3 regions of the Catellatospora sp. TT07R-123 genome follow, and region 2 is predicted to be linked to each of the others. Evidence: predicted binding sites of a transcription regulator. Region 2 holds the regulator's gene; each other region holds the start of a gene.
The links. The regulator HrcA, encoded in region 2, represses chaperone genes, less so after heat shock. The targets are predictions, from matches to a motif close to GGTTNGCACNCTCNNNNNGAGNGTGCNAACC.
Positions count from the first base shown of each region.

Region 1: groL (chaperonin GroEL) is a predicted target of HrcA. The motif match lies at 6,326-6,356, and genes of this name have one in related genera.
Region 3: groES (co-chaperone GroES) is a predicted target of HrcA. The motif match lies at 4,058-4,088, and genes of this name have one in related genera.

Region 1 covers NZ_BNEM01000001.1:4,210,263-4,219,679, reverse strand. Annotated here, with positions in the region: gene Cs7R123_RS18265 (GNAT family N-acetyltransferase) at 1-1,008, shown strand, start outside; gene Cs7R123_RS18260 (hypothetical protein) at 1,198-2,001, shown strand; gene paaN (phenylacetic acid degradation protein PaaN) at 2,046-3,689, shown strand; gene Cs7R123_RS18250 (serine hydrolase) at 3,778-4,599, opposite strand; gene Cs7R123_RS18245 (cold-shock protein) at 4,867-5,070, shown strand; gene Cs7R123_RS18240 (hypothetical protein) at 5,231-6,199, shown strand; gene groL (chaperonin GroEL) at 6,458-8,080, shown strand; gene Cs7R123_RS18230 (sugar porter family MFS transporter) at 8,182-9,417, opposite strand, start outside.
Region 2 covers NZ_BNEM01000001.1:3,152,412-3,161,828, reverse strand. Annotated here, with positions in the region: gene Cs7R123_RS13505 (hypothetical protein) at 59-1,246, shown strand; gene Cs7R123_RS13500 (hypothetical protein) at 1,336-2,247, shown strand; gene Cs7R123_RS13495 (phytanoyl-CoA dioxygenase family protein) at 2,362-3,297, opposite strand; gene Cs7R123_RS13490 (hypothetical protein) at 3,461-4,315, opposite strand; gene Cs7R123_RS13485 (enoyl-CoA hydratase-related protein) at 4,509-5,294, opposite strand; gene hemW (radical SAM family heme chaperone HemW) at 5,312-6,526, shown strand; gene Cs7R123_RS13475 (DUF4870 domain-containing protein) at 6,534-7,046, opposite strand; gene hrcA (heat-inducible transcriptional repressor HrcA) at 7,289-8,314, shown strand; gene dnaJ (molecular chaperone DnaJ) at 8,362-9,417, shown strand, end outside.
Region 3 covers NZ_BNEM01000001.1:3,946,241-3,955,657, forward strand. Annotated here, with positions in the region: gene Cs7R123_RS16865 (WhiB family transcriptional regulator) at 1-207, shown strand, start outside; gene Cs7R123_RS16870 (molybdopterin-dependent oxidoreductase) at 220-1,770, opposite strand; gene groL (chaperonin GroEL) at 1,922-3,559, opposite strand; gene groES (co-chaperone GroES) at 3,625-3,939, opposite strand; gene Cs7R123_RS16885 (SMP-30/gluconolactonase/LRE family protein) at 4,223-5,071, shown strand; gene Cs7R123_RS16890 (class I SAM-dependent methyltransferase) at 5,075-6,235, shown strand; gene ybaK (Cys-tRNA(Pro) deacylase) at 7,045-7,524, shown strand; gene Cs7R123_RS16900 (sugar ABC transporter substrate-binding protein) at 7,880-8,971, shown strand; gene Cs7R123_RS16905 (ATP-binding cassette domain-containing protein) at 9,090-9,417, shown strand, end outside.

The DNA of each region.
Region 1 (9,417 bases), 1.1 Mb from region 2:
ATCACCAGGCTGAGCCCTGACGACGCGACCGCGATCGACCAATGGTGCCACGCGACCGAACAGGTACGGCGACATGAGGTGCCGCACTTTCCCCCGATGCCACCCCGGCTGGTGCGGCTGCTGCTGACGCACGAGTATCCGGGGCGGCGCAACCTGTTCCACGTGGCGCTGCGCGACGGCGAGCCGGTCGGCCGGGTCGACATCTCGCTGCCCACCGAGGAGAACCTGCGGAACCTGAGCTTCACCATCGAGGTGGACCCGCGGTTCCGCAGGCAGGGGATCGGGCGGCAGCTGCTGGACTTCGTGCTGTCGGTGGCGGCGGACAACGGCCGTACCGTGCTGATGTCGCACAGCTCGCTGTCGCTGCCGGACCTGCCCGCGCACGACGGGGCCGGCGCGGCGTTCGGCGCGGCGATGGGGTTCGGCAGCACGCTGCCGGAGGTGCAGCGGCGGCTGGAGCTGGCCTCGCTCGACGAGGCGGTGCTGGCCGGGCTGTATGCGCACGCGCAGGCGAAGGCGGAGGGCTACCGCCTGGTGCACTGGCGCGAGGACACCCCGGACGACCTGGTCGCCGGGGTGGCGTACCTCGATTCGCGGCTGATCTCCGACGCGCCCATGGGCGACCTGCAACTGGAGCCCGAGCAGATCGACACCGCCCGGATGCGCCAGAGCGAGCAGGTGGACCGCGCCCGGGGCCGGCAGGCGTGGCGCGTCGGCGCCGTGCACGAGGCGACGGGGCAGCTCGCGGCGTTCACCGCGATCACCACGATCGAGGACGTGCCGTGGCACGCGTGGCAGCAGATCACGATCGTGGACCCGGACCACCGCGGCCACCGGCTGGGCACCCTGGTCAAGCTGGAGAACCTGCGCCGGTTCCGCGCGGAGGCGCCCCTGGTCGAGGTGATCGACACGTTCAACGCCGCGGAGAACTCGTACATGATCGCCATCAACGACGAGATGGGCTACCGCCCGGTCCACGGCGCCCAGAACTGGCAGCGCGAACTCTGACCCCTCAAGATCGGCTGAGTTGCCGGGCAATCGGGCGTATCTTGACCGCCCATTACCCCGATTGCCCGGCAACTCGGCGCCTGAAGGGCGGGGTGGGACGGGCGTCGGCGCAGGTCAGTGGCCGGATTAATCGGGTAAAAGGGGATGAATGGGGGATGTCGGGGAAAGGGGCATGATCGTTGCGGGGGTATGAGGCCGCGACTGCTCTACTCCCTGCTCGCCGTGGTCGCGGTGGTTCCGGCGCTGACGATCGCCGCCGTCACCACCGCCGTCGCGCAGGCCCGTTCCCCGCAGGCCGGCGGCACCCTGACCGCCCGGGTGTTCGCCACCCGCGAGGGCCTGGTCGGCTGGCGTACCGCCAACGGGCACACCATCACCAACCGGGACTGGTTCGCGGCGCTGCCGTCCTGGCGCGGCCTGTCCGACCAGGGCGAGGGCGACCGCAGCGTACGGGTCTGCCACGAGGGCAACGACCGCTGCGTCTTCCTGCCGGTGTGGGACGTCGGCCCGTGGAACACCATGGACGACTACTGGGCCGAGAACCGGCACTCGTGGGACGACCTGCCCCGGGGCAAGCCGGAGGCGCAGGCGGCGTACGAGGACGGCTACCACCGGGGCAAGGACGAGAGCGGCCGGAAGGTGAGCAATCCGGCCGGGATCGACCTCGCCGACGGGGCGTTCTGGGACGGGCTGGGGCTGGACCGCAACGACTGGGTGGACGTCACCTTCCTGTGGACGGGGGACGGCGACCGGGGGACGGTGGACACGCCCAAGGGCGAGCCGTTGCGGGTGCGGTCGGGGCCGCGGCTGGGGGCCGCGGTGCGCGGCGGGGCGGCCGAGCACGCGCAGGTGCCGATCCGGTGCCAGGTGCGCGGCGACAAGGTCGACGGCACGGTGCGCAGCACCGACCTGTGGGACAGGGTGGGTGAGGGCATCTATGTGTCGCACGCGTACATCGAGGTCGACGACGACTTCAAGGTGCGCGAATGCTGACGCGGATGGTGGCCGCGGTCACGCCGTCGGGCATGATGGCAGACATGACTGCTACCGTCACCGACCTCTTCGCCACCCACGAGGAGCTGCTGACCGGCGCGCTGCGGGCGATCACCGAGCGCGGCTACTGGTCGGCCTACCCCGAGTCGCCCAGCCCGAAGGTGTACGGCGAGACCGCCGCCGCCGACGGCAAGGCCGCCTTCGAGGCGCTGCTGGGCAAGGACTTCCCGCTGGACCAGCCCGCACAGGACCGGGTCGCGCCGGAGCAGTCGCCGTTCGGCGTCGCGCTGGGCGTGCGCTACCCGCGTACGGGCGTCGATGCTCTGATCGCCGCCGCCACCGCGGCGCTGCCCTCGTGGCGGGACGCCGGTCCGCGCGTGCGCGCCGGGGTGTGCCTGGAGATTCTGGCGCGGCTGCACAAGCGCGTGTTCGAGCTGGCCAACGCGGTGCACGCGACCACCGGCCAGCCGTACGTGATGGCCTTCCAGGCCGGCGGCCCGCACGCGCTGGACCGCGCCCTGGAGGCGGTCGCCTACGGCTACGCGGAGCAGACCCGGCAGGTGTCGTCGGTGGTCTGGACGAAGAAGGCCGACACGCTGGCCAAGACGTACCACGTGGTGCCGCGCGGCATCGGGCTCGTGATCGGGTGCAACACGTTCCCGACCTGGAACTCGTGGCCGGGCCTGTTCGCCTCGCTGGTCACCGGCAACCCGGTGCTGGTCAAGCCGCACCCGGGCGCGGTGCTGCCGCTGGCGATCACGGTGCAGGTGGCGCGCGAGGTGCTGGCCGAGGCCGGGCTCGACCCGAACACGGTGCAGCTGGCCGTCGACACGCGGGACAACCCGGTCGCGGCCGAGCTGGCGCTGCGGCCGGAGGTGCGCATCATCGACTTCACCGGGTCAACCGCGTTCGGCGACTGGCTGGAGGACAACGCCCGCCAGGCGCAGGTGTACACCGAGAAGGCCGGGGTCAACACGGTCATCGTCGACTCGACCGGCGACTTCGCGGGCATGTGCCGCAACCTGGCCTTCTCGCTGACGCTGTACAGCGGCCAGATGTGCACCACCCCGCAGAACCTGCTCATCCCGGCGGCCGGGATCGAGACCGAGGCCGGGCACAAGAGCTTCGACGAGGTCGTGGCCGGGGTGGCCGACGCGGTGCGGGCGATCACCGGCGACGCGGCCAAGGCGGTCGAGCTGACCGGCGCGATCGTCAACGACGCGGTGCTGGAGCGGATGGACGGCGCCCGCAAGCTGGGTGACGTGGTGCTCGACTCGACCGAGCTGGCCCACCCGGCGTACCCGGGGGCGGTGTGCCGTACCCCCATGATCGTGACGGCGACCGACGGCTATGCCGCGGAGTGCTTCGGCCCGGTGACCTTCGCGGTGCCGACCGCGAGCACGCGCGCGAGCATCGAGGTGTTCCGGCAGACCGTCGGCGCCAAGGGCGCGCTGACCGCGGCGGTGTACAGCACCGACGAGGCCGTGCTCGACGCGGTCGAGCAGGCGTCCCTGGAGGTCGGCGTGCACCTGTCGGCGAACCTCACCGGCGGCGTCTTCGTGAACCAGTCGGCGGCGTTCTCCGACTTCCACGCGTCGGGGGCGAACGCGGCGGCCAACGCGGCGCTGACCGACGGCGCGTTCGTGGCGTCCCGGTTCCGCACCGTCCAATCGCGCCGCCCCGCCTAGCGAGGTGGGGAAGGGCACCTTCTCCTCGCCTGGCGAGGAGAAGGTGCCCTTCTTCATCCGTGCTGACTTTCGGCGCGCGCGGTGACGCTCAGTGATCGGTAAGGACCGGCATCAGTTGCGCGGCGACGGACTGGCACAGCTGTGTGCCGTGCTCGAAGCCCAGCTCCGACGGGTATCGCAGCAGCACCCCGATGCTCCACTCGTCGTTGACCGCCAGGCACGACATGTGCCAGAGCCGGTCCTCGGCCCGCAGCAGCCAGCCGTTCTTGATGGCGATGTGCGCCGCCTCGTCCAGCGGGAACGCCGTACGCGGCCCGAAATCGCCGGGACCGCGCACCCCGCGCATCTGGTCCAGCAGCCACCCGGTCCAGGTGGGCCCGGCCGCCCGGCCGTCGGCGATGCAGGCTCCGAGCCGGGCCACGTCGCGCGCGGACACGGTCGTGTTCGACCACCAGGGCTGCGCGTACGGCGCCGAGTCGGTCAGCCCGCAGGTCTCGATCATGCGCTCGATCCCGACCTGGCCGCCGTTGCGCTCGTAGAAGGCGTCGGCCGCCGCGTTGTTCGAGTCGCGGATCATGATGGTGATCCGGTCGAGGCTGCCCTGGTCCGGCGTCTCGTTGCGATGCAGGAAGTCGGCGGCCAGCCATACCTTGACCAGGGACATGGTGTCGCTGGTGGCGTCCAGGTTGGTCGAGCCCGCCATGATGCCGGTGCGCCGGTCGAGCATCGCCCAGCTCGCGAACCCCGCGGTGTCCAGCCGTACCGGCGGCAGTTCGGGCGGCGGCACCATCGGCAGCGCCAGGTTCGGGGCGACGCGGTGCACGAGTCCGTTGAAGAACTGCATGCCGCGGGCGACTCCACCGGCGATGAACAGCCCCGCCGCGCACATCACCGTGAGCGCTAGAGGCATCAACGTTCCTGGTTTGCCGCCGCGTCTGGCATGGCGACCGTGGCGATTCACAATTCATCCAACCGTGGGATGACTTCCCCGGTCACGCCGGAGAGCGTGCTCTCCGTCAGATTGCCGACTGTCGAACTGTAATGGGAGCGCTACAGGTCCGTTTTGGGGCTGTGCGAGGGTGCGGGTGCTCGTGTAGCGTGCGAGGACGGCTGACAACACCCAGCCGCGGGTCGGCCTGAACGGCGACCCAGCTTTACAGAAGTGAGGAAGTGCACCGTGGCACAGGGCACCGTGAAGTGGTTCAACAGCGAGAAGGGCTACGGCTTCATCGCGGTCGACGGAGGGCAGGACGTGTTCGTCCACTTCTCCGCGATCGAGATGGACGGCTACAAGGCGCTCGACGACGGTCAGCGTGTTGAGTTCGAGATCGCACAGGGCCAGAAGGGCCCCCAGGCGGAGAAGGTCCGGGTCATCGCCTGACCGCTCGGCCATCAAAGCTTGAGAGACGCTGGAAAAGCCCTGATCCCTAACGGGATCAGGGCTTTTCTGTTGCTGTTGGCGCTTCGCGCAGGGGGCAGCGCCGGGCTGGCCACCGTGCCACACTGATCGGCCCTTACCCGATCTCCGATGGAGCGGCAGCATGCTCGGACCGGTCTCCGATCCGTACGATCCCGACACGCAGACACCCGAGCTGATCGGCTACCTGCCGCCCGCCGAAGCGTTCGTGCCGGTGGGAGGCGACGAGGACCCCCTGGTCAACCCGGTGGTCGACGGCATGGCCGGCTGGGCGCACCGGGTCGGCGGGGTGCTGCGTCGCGGTTGGCCGGTGCTGCTGGGCCTCTTCGCGCTGACCCAGCTGCTGCCGTCGCTGGTCTTCAAGGTGCTGGTGGTGTACGGCGTGACCGGCGTACACGGCATCGGACCGCTGTCGCGGGTCGCCGACTCCAGCGTGCTGGTCACCTCGATGGCGCAGACGTCGCTGGTCGCCCTGGTGCTGCTGCTGGCACCGCGGATGCTCGGGTACGCCGCCGCCGCGTACGCCGCGGTCCGGCAGGCGGACGCGCAGCCGGTCACCTTCGGCGGCGCCCTGCGCTACGGCCTGCGCCGCTTCGTCGGCCTCACCGTCTGGCACGTGGCCGCCGTCGCGCTGGTCGGCATCGTCTTCTACGTGCTGCTGTGCTGCTCGGTCCAGGCCGCCCAGAGCTGGCTGGGGCTGCTCCCGGCGGTGCTGCTCGCGGCCTACCTCTGCCTGTGCGTCGCCTTCCTCGGGCCCGCGTACCTGTTCGAGCGCGCCGCGCCGATGACCCGCTCCCGGACGCTGACGCACGCGCGGTTCTGGCCGACGACCGGCCGGCTCGTGCCGCTCGGGCTGGTGAGCCTGCTCGGCCTGGTGCTCGACTCGCTGCTGGCCCGCCTCGCGGTCATGGCGCAGCTCACCGACGTGCTGCCCGTCGCCGTGCTCGACGTGGCGGTGAGCCTGGTCGCCGGTCTGGTGCTGCTGCCGCTGTCGGTTGTGCAGTTCAGCGGCGTGCTCGTCGCGTACGCGGAGGCGCGGGGCCACACCGGCGAGCTGGTCCGGACCTCGCTGCTCGCGGCGGAGCTGGGCTGATCGCCGTACGCGGCGCCGCCCGCGCGCGAAGGTGAAGGTGAACCGTTCTCGATGTGTCCGGCGGGCGAACGCGTGTGATCATCGGTCGGTTCGCTTGCACTCGGGGGGCGAGAGTGCTAAACAGGTGTTTGGCACTCTCCTGTGGTGAGTGCCAAAACGAAACCAAGAGTCGGACTGGCGGGGCTGCTGAATGGTGGCAGCCGGTCGTCGCGGGCCAGCCGTCCGACCTCGGGACTTGTCCAGGAGGACAACGCCGTTATGGCCAAGATTATTGCGTTCGACGAGGAGGCGCGCCGCGGCCTCGAGCGGGGCATGAACATCCTCGCTGACGCCGTAAAGGTGACGCTCGGCCCCAAGGGTCGCAATGTCGTGCTCGAGAAGAAGTGGGGCGCCCCCACCATCACCAACGATGGTGTGAGCATCGCCAAGGAGATCGAGCTCGAGGACCCGTACGAGAAGATCGGCGCCGAGCTGGTCAAGGAGGTCGCCAAGAAGACCGACGACGTGGCCGGTGACGGCACCACGACGGCGACCGTCCTGGCTCAGGCGCTGGTCCGCGAGGGCCTGCGCAACGTCGCCGCCGGCGCGAACCCGATGGCCCTGAAGCGGGGCATCGAGGCCGCCGTGGCGTCCGTGGCCGAGGAGCTGTCGAAGCTCGCCAAGGACGTCGAGACGAAGGAGCAGATCGCCTCCACCGCCTCGATCTCCGCCGCTGACACCACCGTCGGCGAGATCATCGCCGAGGCGATGGACAAGGTCGGCAAGGAAGGCGTCATCACCGTCGAGGAGAGCAACACCTTCGGTCTGGAGCTGGAGCTCACCGAGGGTATGCGCTTCGACAAGGGCTTCAACTCGGCGTACTTCATCACCGATCCCGAGCGCATGGAGGCGGTCCTGGAGGACCCCTACCTGCTGATCGTGAACGGCAAGATCTCCAACGTCAAGGACATGCTGCCGATCCTCGAGAAGGTCATGCAGAGCGGCAAGCCGCTGCTGATCATCGCCGAGGACGTCGAGGGCGAGGCCCTGGCCACCCTGATCGTGAACAAGATCCGCGGCACCTTCAAGTCCGTCGCCGTCAAGGCCCCGGGCTTCGGCGACCGCCGCAAGGCCATGCTGCAGGACATCGCGATCCTGACCGGCGGCCAGGTCGTGTCCGAGGAGGTCGGCCTCAAGCTCGACAGCACCGGTCTGGACATGCTGGGCCGCGCCCGCAAGGTCGTCGTGACCAAGGACGAGACCACCATCGTCGACGGTGCCGGTGACGCCGAGCAGATCAACGGCCGGGTGAACCAGATCCGCGCCGAGATCGAGAAGTCGGACTCCGACTACGACCGCGAGAAGCTGCAGGAGCGCCTGGCCAAGCTGGCCGGCGGTGTCGCGGTGATCAAGGTCGGCGCGGCCACCGAGGTCGAGCTCAAGGAGCGCAAGCACCGCATCGAGGACGCCGTCCGCAACGCGAAGGCGGCCGTCGAGGAGGGCATCGTCGCCGGTGGCGGCGTGGCGCTCGTGCAGGCCGGCAAGACCGCGTTCGACAAGCTCGACCTGAGCGGCGACGAGGCCACCGGTGCCAACATCGTCCGGGTCGCGCTCGACGCCCCGCTGCGGCAGATCGCCGTCAACGCGGGCCTCGAGGGTGGCGTCGTGTCGGAGAAGGTGCGCAACATCGAGCCGGGCTGGGGCCTCAACGCCGCCACCGGCGAGTACGTCGACCTGCTCAAGGCCGGCATCATCGACCCCGCCAAGGTGACCCGCTCGGCGCTGCAGAACGCTGCCTCGATCGCGGCCCTGTTCCTCACCACCGAGGCCGTCGTGGCCGACAAGCCGGAGAAGGCGTCGGCCGCCCCGGCGGGCCCCGGCGGCGGTGACATGGACTTCTGATCTTTCGGGATCAGAGGCGGCAGCTCTGCTGATCTCTCGGGATCGCGAGCGTATGAACAGCGGAAAGGCCCCGGCTTCGGCCGGGGCCTTTCCCGTGTGCGTCACATGCTTTCGAGCTCGCGGCCCCTGGTCTCGTGCACCGCCTTCGAGACGAAGATGAAGGCCAGCAGCGCGAACAGGCAGTAGAGGCCGTACGCGAAGGTCAGGCCGATGCTGGCCAGCGCCGGGAAGGTGGTGCTGATGAGCCAGTTGGCCACCCACTGGGCGGCGGCGGCCACGGCCAGTGCCGTCGCGCGGATCGTGTTGTTGAACATCTCGCCCAGCAGCACCCAGACGACCGGGCCCCAGCTCATACCGAACGCGACGACGTAGAGGTTCGCCGCGACCAGGGCGACCTTGCCGACGTCGGGGCTGAGCATGGTCACGGACTCGCCCGCCGCGTTGACGGTCTGCGTGGCGGTGGAGAAGCACCAGGCCATCGTGCCGAGCGTGACCACCATGCCCGCCGCGCCGATGAGCAGTAGCGGTTTGCGGCCGATCCGGTCGACCAGGGCGATCGCGATCAGCGTGGTGATGATGTTGGTGACGCTGGTGATCACCGTGATCAGCAGCGAACTCGACTCGCTGAAGCCCACCGACGCCCACAGCGTCGACGAGTAATAGAAGATCACGTTGATGCCGACGAACTGCTGGAACACCGAGAGCAGGATGCCCACCCAGACGATCGGCAGCAGGCCCAGGCGCGGGCCTCTGAGGTCGGACAGGCGCACCTTCTCGCCGGGGCGGCTCACCGTACGCTGAATGTCCTCGATCCGCTGGTCGACGTCGCCGCCGATCAGCCGCTTGATGACCTTGCGGGCCTCGGCCAGGCGGCCGCGCCGCACCAGGTAGCGCGGCGATTCCGGGATCTGCAGCGCGAGCACCGCGTAGATCACCGCCGGGATCGCGGCGGAGGCGAACATCCACCGCCACGCCGCGCCGCCCCACGGCACCGAGGCCATCGCCCCGCCCGCGACGTCGGCGAGCAGGTAGTCGACCAGCAGGGCGACGAAGATGCCGCTGACGATGGCGAGCTGCTGGAGCGAACCGAGCCGGCCGCGCATGTGCGCGGGGGACACCTCGGCGATGTACGCCGGGGCGATGACGCTCGCCGCGCCGACCCCCAGGCCGCCGATGACGCGCCAGACGGTCAGGTCCCAGGCGGCGAAGGCGAGTGCCGATCCGATCGCGCTGACGACGAACAGGGCGGCGGCGATGAGCATGACCCGTACCCGGCCGAGCCGGTCGGCCAGCGGACCGGCGAACCAGGCGCCGACGGCGCAGCCCAGCAGTGCCGA
Region 2 (9,417 bases):
CCGCTTCTGCCCGATATGTACTGGGCGAGTCGGTTCCAAAGTCGCACAAGGAGTGACGATGCAGATGAAGAAGGCCGGAGTCGTCGCCACTGGCGCTCTCGCGACCGTGGCGATCATGGGGGCTCCTGCCGCCGCTGCGGCGCCCACCATGGACGCCTCTGCGCTGACGAAGGCCACCTCCCTCACCGAGGGCAAGAACAGCGCGATGCGCCAGGTCGGCGCCGGTCAGCTGCAGCTGGCTCGCGGTGGGTGGCAGGGTGGCTGGGACGCGCCGTGGGACGTGGACCCCCAGGCCCTGGTCGCGCTGCTCGACGGAACGGTGGTCAACGTGGCCGCCCTCCAGCAGTGTGGCTCCACCAGCGGCAACGTCGTCGGCATCTCGGTGCCGATCACCTCGCCCAACACCGTCGTCGCCGACAGCCACGACAGCGGCTACGGCGACGAGGACTCGATCGCCTGCGCCAACGGCAACATCAAGATCAAGCAGACCGACAACTACCCGCTGATCGGCGTCGGCAACGACTCGGCCGTGGGCATCCTCACGGTCCAGTCCTGCGGCTCGACCGACGGCCAGGTCGTCGGCATCACCGTGCCGGTCACCTCGCCGAACACCGTGATCGGTGACTGCACCAACGGCAACGTCGAGATCCAGGCGTCGCACGACTGGAACGACTCGGACCAGTGGGGCGGCGGCCACGACAAGTGGGGCGGCCACGAGCAGCACGGCTACGGCAAGTGGCAGGAGTCGGCCCGCACCGAGGGCACCGTCGACGCGACGGCCGTGGCCCGCAAGGCGCTGGTCAGCAAGGTCTCCGCGCTGAAGACCCGCGGCGGCTACGCCCAGATGGGCAAGTCGGCCCGCGTGGCGGCCCCGCAGGCGCGCGGTGGCGGCTGGGACGCGCCGTGGGACGTCGACCCGTTCGGCCTGGTGTCGGCGCTCAACGGCAGCTCGGTGCTGGCCGCGACGCTGCAGGCCTGTGGCTCGACCTCGCCCGACGCGATCAGCGTGGCGATCCCGATCACCTCGCCGAACACCGTCATCGGTGACTGCAAGAACGCGAACGTGAAGATCGACAAGGAGGGCCCGAAGGGCCTCATCTCCGCGCTCGACAACACCTCGCTGAACATCCTGCCGCTGCAGTCATGCGGTTCGACCAGCTCGAACATCATCGCGGCGGCCGTGCCGATCACCTCGCCGAACACGGTCATCGGCAGCTGCTTCAACGCCAACACCGTCATCGACTAATCAGGTCGCAACGGCATGGCAAGACAGGGGCGGGTCGCGCCAGCGACCCGCCCCTTCCTTAGGAAAGCCAGAATCCACAAGGAGAGACGATGCAGATAGGCAAGGCGGGGGTCGTAGCAGCCGGCGCGCTCGCGACGGTCGCGGTGTTCGGCTCCGCCGCAGCCGCCGCGCCCGTGGCGGGACCCGTTTCGGCGGACCCGGTACGCACCGCTGCGACCACCTTGAAGCAGGCGGCTGTCCAGCAGGCGACGGCCCGGGCGGCCACGCAGGCCCGAGCGGCGGTGGACACCGTCGCGCGCGGTCCGAAGCACGAGGTGAACCAGCCGCTCATCTCCATCGGCACCGGCACCGCCATCACCGCGGCGGCATGGCAGACCTGTGGCGCGGCCTCGTCACAGGTGCTCGCCGCCACCGTCGCGCTGCAGTCTCCCAACACCGTGCTGGGTGACTGCGCCAACGCGAACGTGCTGATCCGGCAGAACCAGGTGCCGGGGATCATCTCGATCCTGGACGACACCTCGGTCAACGCGCTGCCGATCCAGGTCTGCGGCTCGAACTCCGCCGTGCTCGGGGTGACCGCGGCTGTCAACTCGCCTGCGACCGTCATCGGCGACTGCAGCAACGCCAACACGCTCATCGCCGCGCCCAAGCAGACCGCCGAGGGCGAACAGCCCCGCAGCGTGGTGTCCCTGCTCAGCGGTTCGGTCGTGAACGCGGTCGCGACCCAGGTCTGCGGCTCGACCGCGGGTCTGGTGGGTGCCACCGTGGCGCTGCAGTCCCCGACGACCGTGCTCGGCGACTGCCGCAACAGCAACAGCGCCATCGTCAAGCGCGAGCCCGCGGTGGTTCCCCTGCTCAGCAACCAGGTCATCGACCTGCTGCCGCTGCAGGTGTGCGCCTCGTCGGGCCTGATCGGCCAGCTCGGCCCGGCCCTGCCGATCGGCAGCCCGGCCTTCGTCGCCGGCCAGTGCACCAGCGGCGGCCAGGAGATCATCGACTGATCAGCTCTGGCAGCCGGAACCGCGGCAGCTGGAAACCGGGCATCCGGGCAGGAAGACGGCGACGGCCGGGAACGTCCTGGAGGACGTTCCCGGCCGTCGCCGTCTGTCAGCGCGTCAGCGCAGCCAGGGCACCGTACGGTCCAGCAGGCCGCGCTCCTTGAGCTCGGCGCGCACCGGGATCGTGTCGTCGACCCAGCCGCCGTCGCCGACGCCCCACATGTTCTGCACCTTCAGCTGGCCGAAGGCCTCGCCGACGAGCTGGCGCTGCACCGGGGTGAGCGACGCGTACCACGCCGAGTCGCGGTCGATCGGCATGTCGTCGACCGGCCGGATCCAGCGGTACGTGTAGCTCATGAACAGCATCCGGCGCGTGAACTCCGAGCGGTTGCGCGAGCGCGAGTGCCACAGGCGGCGGTCGAAGATGAACGCGTCGCCCGGCTTGGCCAGCCACGGCACGGCACCCTCGGGACCCTTGGCGATCTCGGCCGGGTCGCTCGGGCGGTACATCGAGTTGTTGAGGTGCGAGCCGGGGATGCACAGGGTCTGGCCCCGGCCCGGCTCGGAGATGTCGCTCAGCACGATCGCGACCTTGAGCGACAGCATCGGGCGCGGGATGTCGCCGTAGAAGGGGGCGTAGTACTCCGCGTCGGAGTTCTGCCGCCAGCCGTCCTGGTGCCACTCCCAGCGCGGGGTCTCGTCCTCCTCGTACGGCGGGTTCACGTCGAGGTGGTTGTGCTGGGAGTAGATGTTCCAGCCGGCCAGGCCCCAGATGTAGCGGAACGTCGGACCGTAGTCGAGCATGCGGGCGAAGGCCAGGCTGTGGCTCACGGCGCCGAGCAGGTGCAGCGAGCCGGTCTTGTCCAGGTGGCCGACGGACTTGTGCTCGGCGTAGAGGCGATCAGCCTCGGCCTGCAGCTCCGCCACCCGCTCTTCGCTGACGACACCCGGCAGGTGCAGGTACCCGCGCTCGTGGAACTCCCGGCGCTCGGCGTCGGTGATCGGCGTGAAACCCGCGTCCTGAGCGGTGTCAGGCTGAGAGGTGATGGTCATGTCCTCCCCTTACGTCCTTCCATACTGGGCACGGACGAAGGTGGCGATCGGAGGCGCGCGACTTGGGGGTGGCGTGCCGGGGTGAGCCAACTTCGCGAACGAGAGCCGATACTAACTCGCAATCGGGGCGTACGACGCGTCGCGTACCGGCTCCCCACCAGCCTCACCCGGCTGGCCGGACCGCTGCCACCACCTGTTCGGCCACTTTCTCGGCCGCCGACCACGCCCCGTTGTCGGCGGACCACTGGCGGTCAGCGAATGTCACCTTCCGCACCCCGGCCGCGGGCGCCTGGGCCACGAGCCAGTGCGCGAACTGCCACCCGGCCCGGTCCGTCGCGGCGGGCACGCGCAGCTCGGCTCCGGCCGCGACGACGCCCTTGGCCTTGGTGCCGAAGTCGAGCTTCATCCGCTCGACCAGTCCCGCCGAGGTGAGGACGACGTCGTCATCCCTGGTGTCGCAGGTCACACCGCCCGGGACCTGCCCGGTCAGCACCCGCGTCAGCACCTCGGCCTCGTCGGCCCACTTTTGGTACGCCTCCGGGTACGCCGAGCGCTGCACCCGCTGCGCCGCCTCGGTGACGCGCATCCTCTGCCAGCCCTTGATCCGGGCCAGGCTGCGGTAGAACCGGTCGGCGGCGTACCGCGGGTCCATGATCTGCGCGGTGGTGCCCCAGCCCTGGCTGGGACGCTGCTGGAACAGCCCGACCGAGTCGTGGTCGTTGCCGCCGCCCAGATGCTCCAGGTTGCGCAGCTTCGACTCCTGCAGCGCCGTGGCCAGCGCCACGGTCACCGCCCGGTCGGGCACGTTGCGCCGGATGCCGACCGCGGCGATGGTGGCGGCGTTGGCCATCTGCTCCGGGTCCAGCCGGACCTGCCCGTCGGCGTCGGCCACGCACTCCGGGGCGCCGAGCACGGGCAGCGGCAGGCCGTCGGGCAGCTTCGTCCGGGCCAGGTAGCCGCCGACCCCGCATACGACGAGCAGGACGACCAGCACAGTCAGCACCGAACGGGCGCGCACGCGACCTCCTAGAGGGGGTTTCGTCGGTTCGTGGCAGGCTCCCCGGCCACCTTACGACGCGAGAGGCCCCTCGCCCCGATTCACGCCGCCCCCTCACCATCGCCGTCGCGCTGTGAGGCGGGCGTTAAGAGAGGCGGCGTCAAGAAGGGCACCTTCTACCTCGGAAAGCGAGTGGAAGGTGCCCATCCTCACCTCAGGCCTGGGGGATCCAGGCGGGGTCGCGCTTCTCGCGGAAGGCGGCGACGCCTTCGCGCCCCTCCGGGGAGCCGAAGAAGCGCAGTGAGATCTCCGACAGGTGGGCCACCTCGGCGCCGATGGTCTCCGCGGGGGTACGGCGCAGCAGCTGCTTGGTCGTGGCCAGCGCGGCCGGGGCGCCCCGGACCAGGCTCTCGCACCAGCCCTTGACCACGGCGTCCAGCTCGTCGCCCGGCACGGCGGCGCTGACCAGGCCCATCTGGGCGGCCCGGGCCCCGGCGAAGACGTCGCCGGTCAGGTAGTAAAGGGCGGCGTCGCGCGGGGACAACCGGGGCAGCACCGTCGCCGAGATCAGCGCGGGCACCACCCCCAGGCGCACCTCGGTGAAGGCGAACGTCGCCGCCTGGTCGCAGACGGCCAGGTCGGCCGCTGCGATCAGCCCCAGGCCGCCCGCGCGGGCCGGGCCGCGCACCGCCGCCACCACCGGCTTCGGGCAGTCCGCCACGGCCGCGAGCACGTCGCCCAGCAGCGCCGCGGGCATCTGCCCGGAGGCGGCGGCCGCGGCGGTCTCGGCCAGGTCGGCGCCGGAGCAGAACACCGGGCCGGTGTGGTCGAGCACGACCACCCGCACCGCGTCGTCGGCACCGGCCGCGGCCAGCGCGTCGAGCAGCTCGCGCATGAGCCGCTGGGACAGCGCGTTGCGGTTGTGCGGGCTGTCGAGCGTGATGGTGGTTACGCCGCGGGCGTGGGTGACCCGTACGAGCGGGGAGTCAGGTGACGACATGTTGGCAGACTAGAGGCGTGGCCCAGCTTCCCGATGGTGAACCCGTACCCGACGACGGTGCGTTGCCCGAGTCCGCGCTGACCGACGTCGGCGGGCGCGGCTTCGGCGTATATCTGCACGTCCCGTTCTGCGCCAGCCGGTGCGGATACTGCGACTTCAACACGTACACGGCCTCTGAGCTGGGAGGGGCCGACACCGACGGGTACGTCGAGGCGGTCCTCGCGGAGCTGGCCCTGGCCGCGAAGGTCATGCCCGCCCCGCCGCAGGTGGACACGGTGTTCGTCGGCGGCGGCACGCCGACGCTGCTGCGTCCCGACCAGCTCGGCCGGATGCTGGCCGCGATCGACGACACCTGGGGCCTGGCCGCCGGGGCCGAGGTGACCACCGAGGCCAACCCGGAGTCGGTGACGCCCGCCTCGCTGCGGGAACTGCGCGCGGCCGGGTTCACCCGGATCTCGCTGGGCATGCAGTCGGCCGCGCCCGGGGTGCTGCGCATCCTGGACCGCAAGCACACCGCCGGGCGCGCCCCGGCCGCCGCCACCGAGGCCCGCGAGGCCGGGTTCGAGCACGTCAACCTGGATCTGATCTACGGCACGCCGGGGGAGAGCGAGCAGGACTTCGCCGACTCGCTGGCGGCGGTGATCGGGGCCGGGGTGGACCACGTCAGCGCGTACGCCCTGATCGTGGAGGACGGCACCCGGCTGGCCGCGCGGGTCCGCCGCGGCGAGCTGACCGCCCCCGACGACGACGTCGCGGCCGACCGCTACCTGGCCGCCGAGGCCGCGCTGACCGGGGCCGGGCTGAGCTGGTACGAGGTCTCGAACTGGGCCGCGGACGAGGCGTCGCGCTGCCGCCACAACCTGCTCTACTGGCGCGGCGGCGACTGGTGGGGCCTGGGGCCGGGCGCGCACAGCCACGTGGGCGGGGTGCGCTGGTGGAACGTCAAGCACCCGAGCCGGTACGCCGCCCGCCTGGCCGAGGGCCTGTCCCCGGGCCTGGGCCGGGAGGTGCTCACCGCCGAGCAGCGCCACACCGAGGAGGTGCTGCTCCAGCTGCGCCTGGCCGACGGGCTGCCGCTGGCCCGCCTCGACGGCGCCGGGCGCGACGCGGCGGCGCGGGCGCTGGCCGACGGGCTGCTCACCGAGGCCGGATACGGCGACGGCCGCGCAGCGTTGACGCTGCGCGGCCGGCTGCTGGCGGACGCGGTGGTCCACTCCCTGCTGGCGTGGTGAGGCGGTCTTACTTGACCAGCTTCAGCGGCGTCAGCGGGTAGTTGTACGACGAGCCCTCGTTGGCCTTGATGCCGGCGAGCACGCCGAAGATCGCGCCGACGACGGTCGCGGCCAGGGCGATCAGGATCGTCACGACCAGGCAGCTGAGGATCCAGCAGATCGCGGCCACGATGGTGATGCCGATCTGGAAGTTCAGCGCGGCGATCGCGTGGGCGCGGGCGGTCGGCGACTTCGGGCCCTGCACCAGCAGCGCGATCAGCGGGGCGACCCAGCCGCCCGTGCCGGCACCGAGCAGGGCGCCGGCGGCGCCGCCGAAGTGGGCGACCATGGCCCAGGTCTTGTCGTCGTTGCTGTCGAAGCCGACCGGCGCGGGGCCGGGCGGAGGAGCCGTGTAACCGCCCGAGGCCGGCGGCGAGTACGGTGCCGACGGCGGCGCGGCCGGGGCCGGAGGCTCGAAGGACGGAGCCGACGGCACCGGCGGCTCCTGGGGGGCGGAACCGGGCGGGGTGGGTTCACTCATGCCCGTCAGGCTAGGTCTGTGGATCAAACGGCGCCAGTCAACACCCGTGACCGATAGGCGACAATCTGCAACCGCCTACGTGCTCAATCGTTGTCTGGTCCGTCTCGGGCCCCGCCGCGACCGGTCGGACCCCCTGTCCGGCCGCTCGGGGTGTCGGGCGGGTCACCACGCCTATCCCAACCCGGTGCGCGGCCACGTAGACTGGCACTCACCAACCACGAGTGCCAAGCGGGAGGAGCGGCATGGGCCTGGACGACCGCAAGCTCGAGGTCCTGCGTGCGATCGTGGAGGACTACGTCTCCACGCAGGAGCCGGTCGGGAGCAAGGCGCTGGTGGAACGGCACGCCCTGGGCGTGTCCCCGGCGACCGTCCGCAACGACATGGCCGTGCTGGAGGAGGAGGGTTACATCCGCCAGCCGCACACCTCGGCCGGGCGGGTGCCCACCGACCGCGGCTACCGGCTGTTCGTGGACCGGCTGTCGCGGGTGAAGCCGCTGACCCCGGCCGAGCGCCGCGCCATCGAGCGGTTCCTCATCGGCGCCGTCGACCTCGACGACGTGGTGCACCGCACCGTCCGGCTGCTGGCCCAGCTCACCCGGCAGGTCGCCGTGGTGCAGTATCCGAGCCTGGCCCGGTCGGCCGTGCGCCACCTGGAACTGGTCCCGGTCTCCACCACCCGGCTGCTGCTCGTCATGATCACCGACACCGGCCGCGTCGAGCAGCGTACGGTCGAGCTGCCCACCCCCGTCGAACCTGACGAGATCACCGAGCTGCGCCGGCTGCTCAACGTGACCCTGGCCGGGATCAAGCTCGCCGACACGCCCCCGCTGGTGCAGGGGCTGGTCGAACGGGCCGAGCCCGAGGCCAAGGCGACCGTGACCGCCCTGGCCAGCGTGCTGATGGAGACCCTGGTCGAGCGGCACGAGGAGCGCCTCGCGCTGGCGGGCACGCACAACCTGGCCCGGGTGGGTCCGCTGGACCTGGCCACCGGCTCGCTGCGCCCGATCCTGGAGGCGCTGGAGGAGGAGGTCATCCTGCTCAAGCTCTTCGACGAGGTGAAGGCGGGCGCGACCCGGGTGCGCATCGGCGACGAGAACGAGGTCGCCGACCTGCGGGTCACCTCGGTGGTCAGCACCGGATACGGTCCGGGCAGCACCGTGGTGGGAGGCCTGGGCGTGCTGGGGCCGACCCGGATGGACTATCCCGGCACCATCGCCACCGTACGTGCCGTCGCACGTTACGTCGGCGAGCTGCTGGCGCAGAATTGACCGACGATTTTTCCGTAGCGTGTTGTTGAACGAGGCTTGAGGACAGCGTGGCCAAGGACTATTACGGCATCCTGGGTGTGCCCAAGGACGCCGACGCCGACGACATCAAGCGGGCCTACCGCAAGCTGGCCCGGCAGTACCACCCGGACGTGAACCCCGACCCGGCCGCGGCGGAGAAGTTCAAGGACATCAACAACGCGTACGAGGTGCTCTCGGACGACCAGAAGCGGCGGATCGTCGACCTCGGCGGCGACCCGCTGGCGCCGGGCGGCGGCGGGGCCGGCCCCGGCGCGGGCGGCGGCGGCCCGTTCGTCGGGTTCCAGGACATCATGGACGCCTTCTTCGGCGGCAGCGGTTCGCGCGGCCCGCGCCCGCGCACCCGGCCGGGTGCCGACGCGATCCTGCGGCTGGACCTGGACCTGGTCGAGACCGCGTTCGGCGTCGAGGCCCCGATCACCGTGGACACGGCGGTGCTGTGCACCACCTGCTCCGGCGCCGGGACCGCGGCGGGCACGCATCCGCAGACCTGCGACACCTGCGGCGGCCGCGGCGAGGTCCAGTCGGTGCAGCGCACCTTCCTCGGCCAGGTCGTGTCCTCGCGCCCCTGCAACGCCTGCCAGGGCTACGGCACCACGATCCCGCACCCGTGCCCGACCTGCGCCGGCGACGGCCGGGTCCGCACCCGGCGCAGCCTGACCGTCAAGATCCCGGCAGGGGTCGAGGACGGCATGCGCATCCGCCTGGCGGGCCAGGGCGAGGTCGGCCCCGGCGGCGGCCCCTCCGGCGACCTGTACGTCGAGATCCACGAGCGCTCGCACGACGTGTACGCGCGCAAGGCCGACGACCTGCACTGCAAGGTCACCGTCCCGATGACCGCGGCCGCCCTGGGCACCCGCCTCACCATCAAGACGCTGGACTCCGAGGAGCAGCTGGAGGTCAAGCCCGGCACCCAGCCGAACTCGACCCTGCGCATCCGCGGCAAGGGCGTCCCGCACCTGCGCGGCCAGGGCCGAGGCGACCTCTTCGTCCACCTCGACGTCAAAACCCCCACCAAACTAGACAACGAACAGGAGCGCATGCTCCGCGAGTTCGCCCGCCTCCGC
Region 3 (9,417 bases), 790 kb from region 2:
CCCGTGCGCGCCGAGTGCGCCGCGCACGCCCTCACCACCCGCGAGCCGTACGGCGTGTGGGGCGGTTTCACCGAACACGAGCGGCACCGCCTGTTGCAGATCGGCTGGCGCGACGTCGCCGACCGCTGCGGTGCCCGCGTCGACGTCGAGCGCCTCGAAGCACGGCTGGAGCCCGAGCTCTCGGCCGCGGTCGCGGCCGGCCGGTGACATCCGCAGCGCTCAGTGCACCTGCACGCTGATCGTGTGCCAGCCCTGGGCGCCGTCCGGGAACGGATCGGCGCGGTCCTCCGGCTGTAGCGCACCGGTCGCGTCGGCCGCCCGGACCGAGATGGTGTGGGTGCCGGGCGTCGCCTTCCACGGGATCGTCCACTGCCGCCAGGTGTCGGGTCCGACGGTTCCGGCCAGCGTGGCGGGCTCCCACGGACCCTCGTCCACGCGCACCTCGACCACGGAGACGCCCCGGTGCTGCGCCCAGGCCACCCCGCCGATCACGGTGTCGCCGGGGGAGACCGCGCCGAACGCCTTGGGGGTGTCGATCCGCGACTCCGTCTTGATCGGCCCCTGCGCCGCCCAGCCCTTGCGCACCCAGTACGCGTCGAAGTCGGCGAAGGAGCTCAGCTCCATCTCCGTGATCCACTTGCAGGCGCTGACGTAGCCGTACAGGCCGGGCACGACCATGCGGACCGGGAAGCCGTGCTCGACCGGCAGCGGCTCGCCGTTCATCGCGAACACCAGCAACGCGTCGCGGCCGTCGCGCAGCGCCGACGTGGGGGTGCCGCAGGTCCAGCCGTCGGCCGAGCGGCTGACCACCTGGTCGGCGCCGTCGAGCGGACCCGCCTCGTCGAGCAGGTCCTTGACCCGTACGCCCAGCCAGCGGGCATTGCCGACCAGGTCGCCGCCGACCTCGTTGGAGACGCAGGTCAGCGTGACGTACCGCTCGACGGTCGGCCGGGCCATCAGCTGCTGGAGGGTCAGCTCCATCGGCCGGGCCACCCGCCCGTGGATGCGCAGCCGCCACGAGTCCGGGTCGACCTGCGGCACCACCAGCGCGGTGTCGATGCGGTAGAAGGCCTCGTTGCTCGTGACGTACGGCGACAGCCCCGCCGCGGGCGGGTCCACGTTCGCGGGCAGGGCCGGGGCCGGGTTCTGCGGCGTCGGCAGGGTGAGCTGCGCCCGCGCCTCCTGCACCCCGCGCCGGGCCGACAGCGTACGGCCCAGGAATCCGGCCACCACGGCGCCGCCCGCGCCGAGCAGCGCGAACCGCAGGAACCGCCGCCGGGCGGCGTCGTCGGAGGGGTCGGCGCCGGTCACCTCGGCCGCGCGCAGCAGCCAGTGCAGCACCGCGATCGCGGCGGCCGAGCCGACGACGGTGGGCAGCAGCGCCAGCGGGCCCGCGTTGGGCCGGGTCACCGCCGCGGCCACCCCGAGCAGGGCGAACAGTCCGATCCCGGCGACACCCCAGCGGAAGTCGCGCCGCGCCAGCAGGCCCACCACGGCCGCGAAGGCGGCCAGCAGGAGCACGGTGCCGGTGAGCAGCGCGACCTTGTCGTTCGTCCCGAACAACTGGATCGCGACGTGCTTGACCGCCTCCGGGGTCGCGTCGACGACCGCCCCGCCCACCGCTATCAGCGGTGAGGTGCGCGGGCCGGTGAACACCGCCACCAGCTCCGCCACGCCCAGCGCCACCGCCGCCGACACCACACCCGCGGCCATCGCCCGTACCCGAGTCGTCACGACCACAGTCTGCTCGCCCCGGCGCCTGCCGACCATGACCGAACGCATTACCGATCGCTTACCGCCGCCCCGCCGAACGGCCGCAGGGGTTAGAAGTGAAGGGGGCAGAAATCAGGAAGGGCACCTTCTACCTCGCCATGCGATGAGAAGGTGCCCTTCTTTACCCCCGGCAGGGCCGGGAGCGGGGTCAGTGCGAGTGCCCACCCGGGCCGTGCGAGTGGCCGTGGCCGCCGTTGCCGGCGGGCTCGGCCCTGACCGGCTTCTCGACGATCAGGGACTCGGTGGTCAGCAGCAGGCTCGCGATCGACGCGGCGTTGATCGCCGCGTTGCGGGTCACCTTCACCGGGTCCACGATGCCGGACTTGGCCAGGTCGACGTACTCGCCCTTGGCCGCGTCGAGGCCGTGGCCCCAGTCGCTGGCCTGGACCTTCTGCACCACGACGTAGCCGTCGTGGCCGGCGTTCTGGGCGATCCAGCGCAGCGGCTCGACCAGCGCCTTGCGCACGATCGAGACACCGGTCTTCTCGTCGCCGGTCAGGCCGAGGTCGTCGTCGAGCACCGAGGTGATCTGGGCCAGCGCGGCACCGCCACCGGGGACGATGCCCTCCTCGATCGCGGCACGGGTCGCGGCGATCGCGTCTTCGATGCGGTGCTTGCGCTCCTTCATCTCGACCTCGGTCGCGGCGCCGACCTTGACGACGGCGATGCCGCCAGAGAGCTTGGCGAGACGCTCGCCCAGCTTCTCCTTGTCCCAGTCGGAGTCCGAGGCCTCGATCTCCTTGCGGATCTGCGCGACGCGGGCGTCGACCTCGCCCTGCTTGCCGACACCGTCGATGACGGTGGTGGTGTCCTTGGTGATCACCACGCGGCGGGCCTGGCCCAGCACCTCGATGCCGACGGCGTCGAGCTTGTAGCCCAGCTCCGGCGCGACCAGCTCGCCGCCGGTCAGGACCGCGAGGTCCTGCAGCATCGCCTTGCGGCGGTCGCCGAACCCGGGCGCCTTGACCGCGGCGACCTTGATGGTCTTGCGGATCGAGTTGACCACCAGGGTGCTCAGCGCCTGGCCGTCCACGTCCTCGGCGACGAGCAGCAGCGGCTTGCCGGTCTGCAGGACCTTCTCCAGCAGCGGCAGCAGCTCCTCGATCGAGGAGATCTTGCTGGTGGTGATGAGGATGTACGGGTCGTCCAGCACCGCCTCGCCCGACTCGGCGTCGGTGACGAAGTGGGGCGAGATGAAGCCCTTGTCGAACTGCATGCCCTCGGTGACTTCGAGCTCGGTGGTCATGGTCGAGCCCTCTTCGACGGTGATGACACCGTCGCGGCCGACCTTGTCCATCGCCTCGGCGATGAGCTCACCGATGGCGCGGTCCTGCGCGGAGATCGTGGCGACGTGCGCGATGTCAGACTTGTCCGCGATCGCGACGGCCTTGCCGAGCAGGGCGTCGCTGATCTTGGTGACCGCCTGGTCGATGCCGCGCTTGAGACCGGCCGGGTTGGCGCCGGCGGTCACGTTGCGCAGGCCCTCGCGCACCATCGCCTGGGCGAGCACGGTGGCGGTGGTGGTGCCGTCGCCGGCGACGTCGTTGGTCTTGGTCGCCACCTCCTTGACCAGCTGCGCGCCCAGGTTCTCGTACGGGCTGGACAGCTCGATCTCCTTGGCGATGGTCACGCCGTCGTTGGTGATCGTCGGCGGGCCGAACTTCTTGTCCAGCACCACGTTGCGGCCCTTCGGACCCAGCGTGACCTTGACCGCGTCGGCGAGCGTGTTGACCCCGTGCTCCAGCAGGTGGCGGGCGTCGTCAGAGAAGCTGAGGATCTTAGGCATCTAATCGTCTCCTTAACGTGACGATGCCCCGGCCCACCACATGGTGCGCCGGGGCATCGCTGAGATCACTTCTCGACGACCGCGAGGACGTCGCGGGCGGAGAGCAGCAGGTACTCCTCGCCGGCGTACTTGACCTCGGTGCCGCCGTACTTCGAGTAGATGACCTTGTCACCCACCTTGACGTCGACCGGGATGCGGTTGCCCTTGTCGTCGACGCGGCCGGGGCCGACAGCGAGGACGGTGCCCTCCTGCGGCTTCTCCTTGGCCGTGTCGGGGATCACGAGGCCCGACGCGGTGGTGGTCTCAGCCTCGTTCGCCTGGACCAGGATCCGGTCCTCGAGCGGCTTGATCGCAACCTTCGTCGCGGTAGTCACGAGCATACCCTCCTGGGGTATAGCCCGGGTCTCGCGGCACGAGACCCAGGTGTCTGTCTGCTGGTCAGATCACCGCCCGCCAGGTGGCGTCGTCGCGGGTGTCGCCACCGACCGGGCGGTCATGCATTAGCACTCTGGCAGCCAGGGTGCTAACTCGAACACTATGTCGCCGCTAGCACTCAGTCAAGGAGAGTGCTAGTCGCCACGTCGGCCAACTTACCCCGTCCCCTACGTGAACACCGGGGATATCGGGATCTCCGCACGTGCGCCGCCCGCGTAGGGTGCGGCCATGCACGCCGTTTACACCCTTCCCGGTGACGCCGTGTTCCCCGAGGGGATCACCACCGCGCCCGGCGGCACCTTCCATGTCGGCAGCAGCCGCGACGGCACCGTCTACCGCGGCAGCCTGGACCACCCCGAGACCGAGGTCTGGCTGCCCGCCGGATCCGACGGGCGCACCTGCGTGCTCGGCCTGACCGTGCACGCCGGCACCCGCCTGGTCGCCTGCGGCGGCGACACCGGCCACCTGTACGTCTACGACCTGCGGACCGCCGCGCTGGTCGCCCGGCGCACCGCCCCGGACGCCCTGCTCAACGACGTATGGATCGTCGGCGACACCGCGTACGTCACCGACTCGCGCACACCCGTCGTGTGGCGGCTGCCGCTGGGCGACAGCGACGCGACCACCGGCGAGCTGGAGGTGTTCGCCACGGTCGAGGGCGCGGGCACGCTGCCGTTCCTCAACGGGATCACCGCCACGCCCGACGGGAGCGCGCTGCTGGTCGCCGCGCAGGGCGACGACAGCCTGTGGCGGGTCGACCTGGCCACCGCCGAGGCGACCCGGGTCGAGGTGGGCGCGCCGTTCGGGCCCGACGGCATGCTGCTGCTCGGCGACGCCCTGTACGGCCTGGTCAACGAGGGCACCAGCCACGCCGACGTGGTGTTCTACCTGTCCGAGGTGTGCATCGCCGCGGACGGGCGGTCGGGAGTGGAGGTGCGGCGCTGGCGCGAGGACTGCTTCGACGCCCCGACCACGCTGGCGTACGCACACGACCGGCTGCTGCTGGTCAACTCGCAGATGCACAAGCCCGGGGCGGGGGCACCGTTCCAGGTGGTCACTGTCGCGCTGCCAGAATGAGGCGTGGATCTCGACCAGCTGGCGCTGCTGCGTACCGCCGAGGGTGAAGCGGCCCTGGCCGCCGCCGCCCAGTCGGCCGACACCGACTCGCTGGCCGCGGCCATGGCACTGCGCTCGCTCGGCTTCGCCCCCGAACTGGCCAACGCGGCGCTGACCCAGGTCGCGCTGCGGCGCCGGGCCGCGTCCAAGTTCGGCGCCGACGCCGCCCGGGTCTTCCTCACCCGGGCCGGGCTGGAGCAGGCCACCCGCGAGGTCGTCGCGGCGCGGCGGGCCGCGCGGCTGGCCGCGGCCGGGGTGCGGGCCCTGGCGGACCTCGGCTGCGGGCTCGGCGCCGACCTGCGGGCGGTGACGGCCGCGGGCATCCGGGCGTACGGCGTCGACGCCGACCCGGTCACCGCCGCCTGCGCCGCCCTCAACGCTCCCGACGCGACCGTGACCTGCGGTGACGCCCGCGACTTCGACCTGGGCACCGTGGACGCGGCGTTCTGCGACCCGGCCCGGCGCAGCGGCGGGCGGCGCGTGTTCCGGCCCGAGGACTACTCACCGCCGTGGGACTGGGTGGCCGCGCTGCCGCAGCGGGTGCCGTACACCGTGCTCAAGCTCGCCCCCGGCATCGACCAGGGGCTGCTGCCGCCCGGTGCCGAGCTGGAACTGGTCTCCGTCGACGGCGACGTGGTCGAGGCCGCCGCCTGGTGCGGGCCGCTGGCCCGGGTGCCGCGCCGGGCCACCGTGCTGCGCGACGGCACCGCCCACGAGCTGACCGGCAGCGGGGACGAGCTCGCGCCGGTGGGGGCCGTCGGCGCGTACGTCACCGACCCCGACGGCGCCGTGGTCCGCGCCCACCTGGTCGCCGAGTTCGCCGCCGCCCACGACGGCCGCCTGGCCGACCCGTCCATCGCGTACGTCTACACCGACACGCCCGTGACCTCCCCCTTCGGGCGCTGCTTCGCCATCGACGAGGCCATGCCGTTCTCCCTCAAGCGCCTGCGCGCCGCCCTGCGCGACCGCCAGGTCGGGCGCCTGGAGATCCTCAAGCGCGGCTCCGCCCTCGACGTCGAACAACTCCGCCGTGACCTGCGCCTGTCCGGCCCCAACCCCGCCTCCCTCCTCCTCACCCGCACCCCCACCGGCCCCCTAGCCCTCCTCACCCACCCCACCCCCTAACCCCACCCACCCCACCCCACCGCCCCGCACGCCGCCGCACGCCGCCGCCCGCCCGGCACCGCCGCCCCGCACCGCCCGTCACCGCCGCCCGGCACCGCCGGGTGCCACCGGATGCCACCCGGCACCAGCCGGTACCGCCCCGGCACCACCCGGTTGATCATGAACTTATGGACGTGTTCGACGGCGTGTCTCCACCCTGCGACCGTGATCACCGGTCCCCTGGCCGGCGACGGCGGCGAATGGCAGCCGGTTCCGACCGGAGGCCGCGATCGCCGGTGGATGATCGCGATCTGCGGTCAAGACCAGCGGTTCACGGCAGGGTTTCGACCGGAAACCGCGATCACCCACCAGACCCCGCACCGCAGACCGCGCACCGCGCACCGCAGACCGCGCGCCGTGCACCGCGCGCGGCGCACGGCGCACCGTAGGGAACGGCAGGCGGAGTGACAGGCGCGGCAGAAGGCGACGGGCGCGGTGGCTTTGACCGCAAGCGGCGATGGCCGGTGGATGATCGCCGTCTGCGGTCAGAACCGGCGGTTCACGGCAAGGATCGGGCCGGGAGTGGCGATCGCTGGTGGACGATCGCCGTCTGCGGTCAGAACCGGCGGTTCACGGCAAGGATCGGGCCGGGAGTGGCGATCGCTGGTGGACGATCGCCGTCTGCGGTCAGGACCGGCGGTTCATGGCGAGGGTTGGGCCGGAAACAGCGATCATCCGCTGGACCGCACGGCCGGGTGAAGGGAACCGGGCCGCGGGGCGGTGGCTGGTGGGCGGTGGGGCGGGGTAGGGGCGGCGTAGCATCGGCGATCGTGGGTGGTCAGGGGACTCCGGCGACAGCGCTGCTCGCCAAGCAGAAGGTGGCGCACACGCTGCACACGTACGACGTGTCGGCCGACTCCCCCAATTACGGCGCGCTGGTCGCCGAGGCGCTCGGCGCCGATCCGGCGCGGGTGTTCAAGACCCTGGTCACCGAGGTCGACGGCGCGCTGACGGTGGCCGTGGTGCCGGTGACCGGCGAGATCGATCTGAAGGCGCTCGCCTCGGCGGCCGGCGGCAAGCGGGCTGCGATGGCCGACCGCGATCTGGCCGAGAAGACCACCGGGTACGTCCGCGGCGGCATCAGCCCGCTCGGGCAGCGCAAGCGCCTGCCGACCGTGATCGACGAGTCGGCGCTGGCCGGCGAGACGATGTATGTTTCCGCAGGTAAGAGGGGTCTTCAGCTCCGGCTGGCCCCCACCGACCTGATCCGGCTGACCGCTGCGGTCCTCGCCCCCATCGCCCGTTCCTGACCTGATCCGCCCCCGTTCCCTCCGCCGTCCCGGCATCTGGACGATCTTGTCCTGACGCTGGGTGATTTGTCCTGCCTGGAAGCCTTTCGCAACCCCGGACGACGGTCCGGTTACGCGCACGTTGCTGAATTGTTATTGCCAACAACAAACCCGAGGCTTGCGCGAACACATTTGTTCGCCATACGTTGTCGCACACAACAAAAACCGTGTGACCGGCCTCACGCACTGCCGATACCTGGCGAACCGCACCCCGGATTCGCCACCGCGGCTCCCCCGGACCCCGGATCCGGGACGCCGCACCGCTCCGCAACCACCCCGTGTAACAACCCCTGAATCCGAGAGGATTTGAGCAACGATGCGCAAAGGGATCCTGGCTCTGGCCACGTCCGGCCTCCTGGCTGTGACCGGCCTCGCCGCCTGTGCCGAGGACAAGGGTGCCGACACCGGCGCCCCCAAGACGCCGAAGATCGGCGTCATCCTGCCCGACAGCAAGTCCTCGGCCCGCTGGGAGACCGCGGACCGCAAGTACCTCGAGGCGGCCTTCAAGGCTGCCGGCGTTCAGGCCGACATCCAGAACGCACAGGGCGACAAGACCCAGTTCCAGACCATCGCCGACCAGATGATCACCAACGGCGCGACCGTGCTGATGATCGTCAACCTGGACTCCGGCACCGGTAAGGCCGTCCTGGACAAGGCCAAGGCGCAGAACATCCCGACGATCGACTACGACCGCCTGACCCTGGGCGGCTCCGCGTCGTACTACGTCAGCTTCGACAACAAGGCTGTCGGCAAGCTGCAGGGCGACGGCCTGGTCAAGTGCCTGACCGACAGCGGCGCCAAGAACCCGGCGATCGCGCAGCTGAACGGCTCGCCGACCGACAACAACGCCACGCTGTTCAAGGCCGGCGCCGTCGGCGTGCTTCAGCCGAAGTACGACGCCAAGGAGTACAGCCTCGTCGCCGACCAGCCCGTGCCGGACTGGGACAACGCGCAGGCTGGCGTGATCTTCGAGCAGATGTTCACGCAGGCCAGTGGCAAGATCAACGGCGTGCTCGCCGCCAACGACGGCCTCGGCAACGCGGCCATCACCGTGCTGAAGAAGAACAAGGTCAACGGCAAGGTCCCGGTCACCGGCCAGGACGCCACCGTGCAGGGCCTGCAGAACATCCTCGCGGGCGACCAGTGCATGACCGTGTACAAGGCCGTCAAGCAGGAGGCCGACGCGGCCGCCGCGCTGGCGATCTCGCTGGCCAAGGGCGAGACCAAGAGCACCGACCAGACCACCAAGGACACCGAGTCCGGCCGTGACGTCCCGTCGGTGCTGCTGGTTCCGCAGGCGATCTTCTTCAACAACGTCAAGGACGTCGTCACCGACGGCTACGTGACCAAGGCAGAGCTGTGCACCGCCGACTTCGCGGCCAAGTGCACCGAGGCCGGCATCAGCTGACCTCCCGGCTGCCGACGTGGTCCCCGGACGCCACCTCCACGGTGTCCGGGGACCACGTCCCTGTCGGAGAAGCAGCCTGTAAGCGAATCGCAGTGACCCCCTCGAACGGAGCGCCCGTATGGGAACCCCTCTACTCGAACTGCGTGGAATCAACAAGAGCTTCGGCCCGGTGCAGGTGCTCCGGAACGTCGATTTCTCGGTCCACCCAGGCGAGGTAACCGCACTCGTCGGCGACAACGGCGCCGGCAAGTCGACGCTGGTGAAGTGCATCGGCGGCATCTACTCGACCGACTCGGGCGAGTACCTGATGGACGCCAAGCCGGTCCACGTGCACAGCCCCCGCGACGCCGCCCACCTGGGCGTCGAGATCGTCTATCAGGACCTGGCGCTCTGCGACAACCTCGACATCGTGCAGAACATGTTCCTGGGGCGCGAGCGCCGCAGCG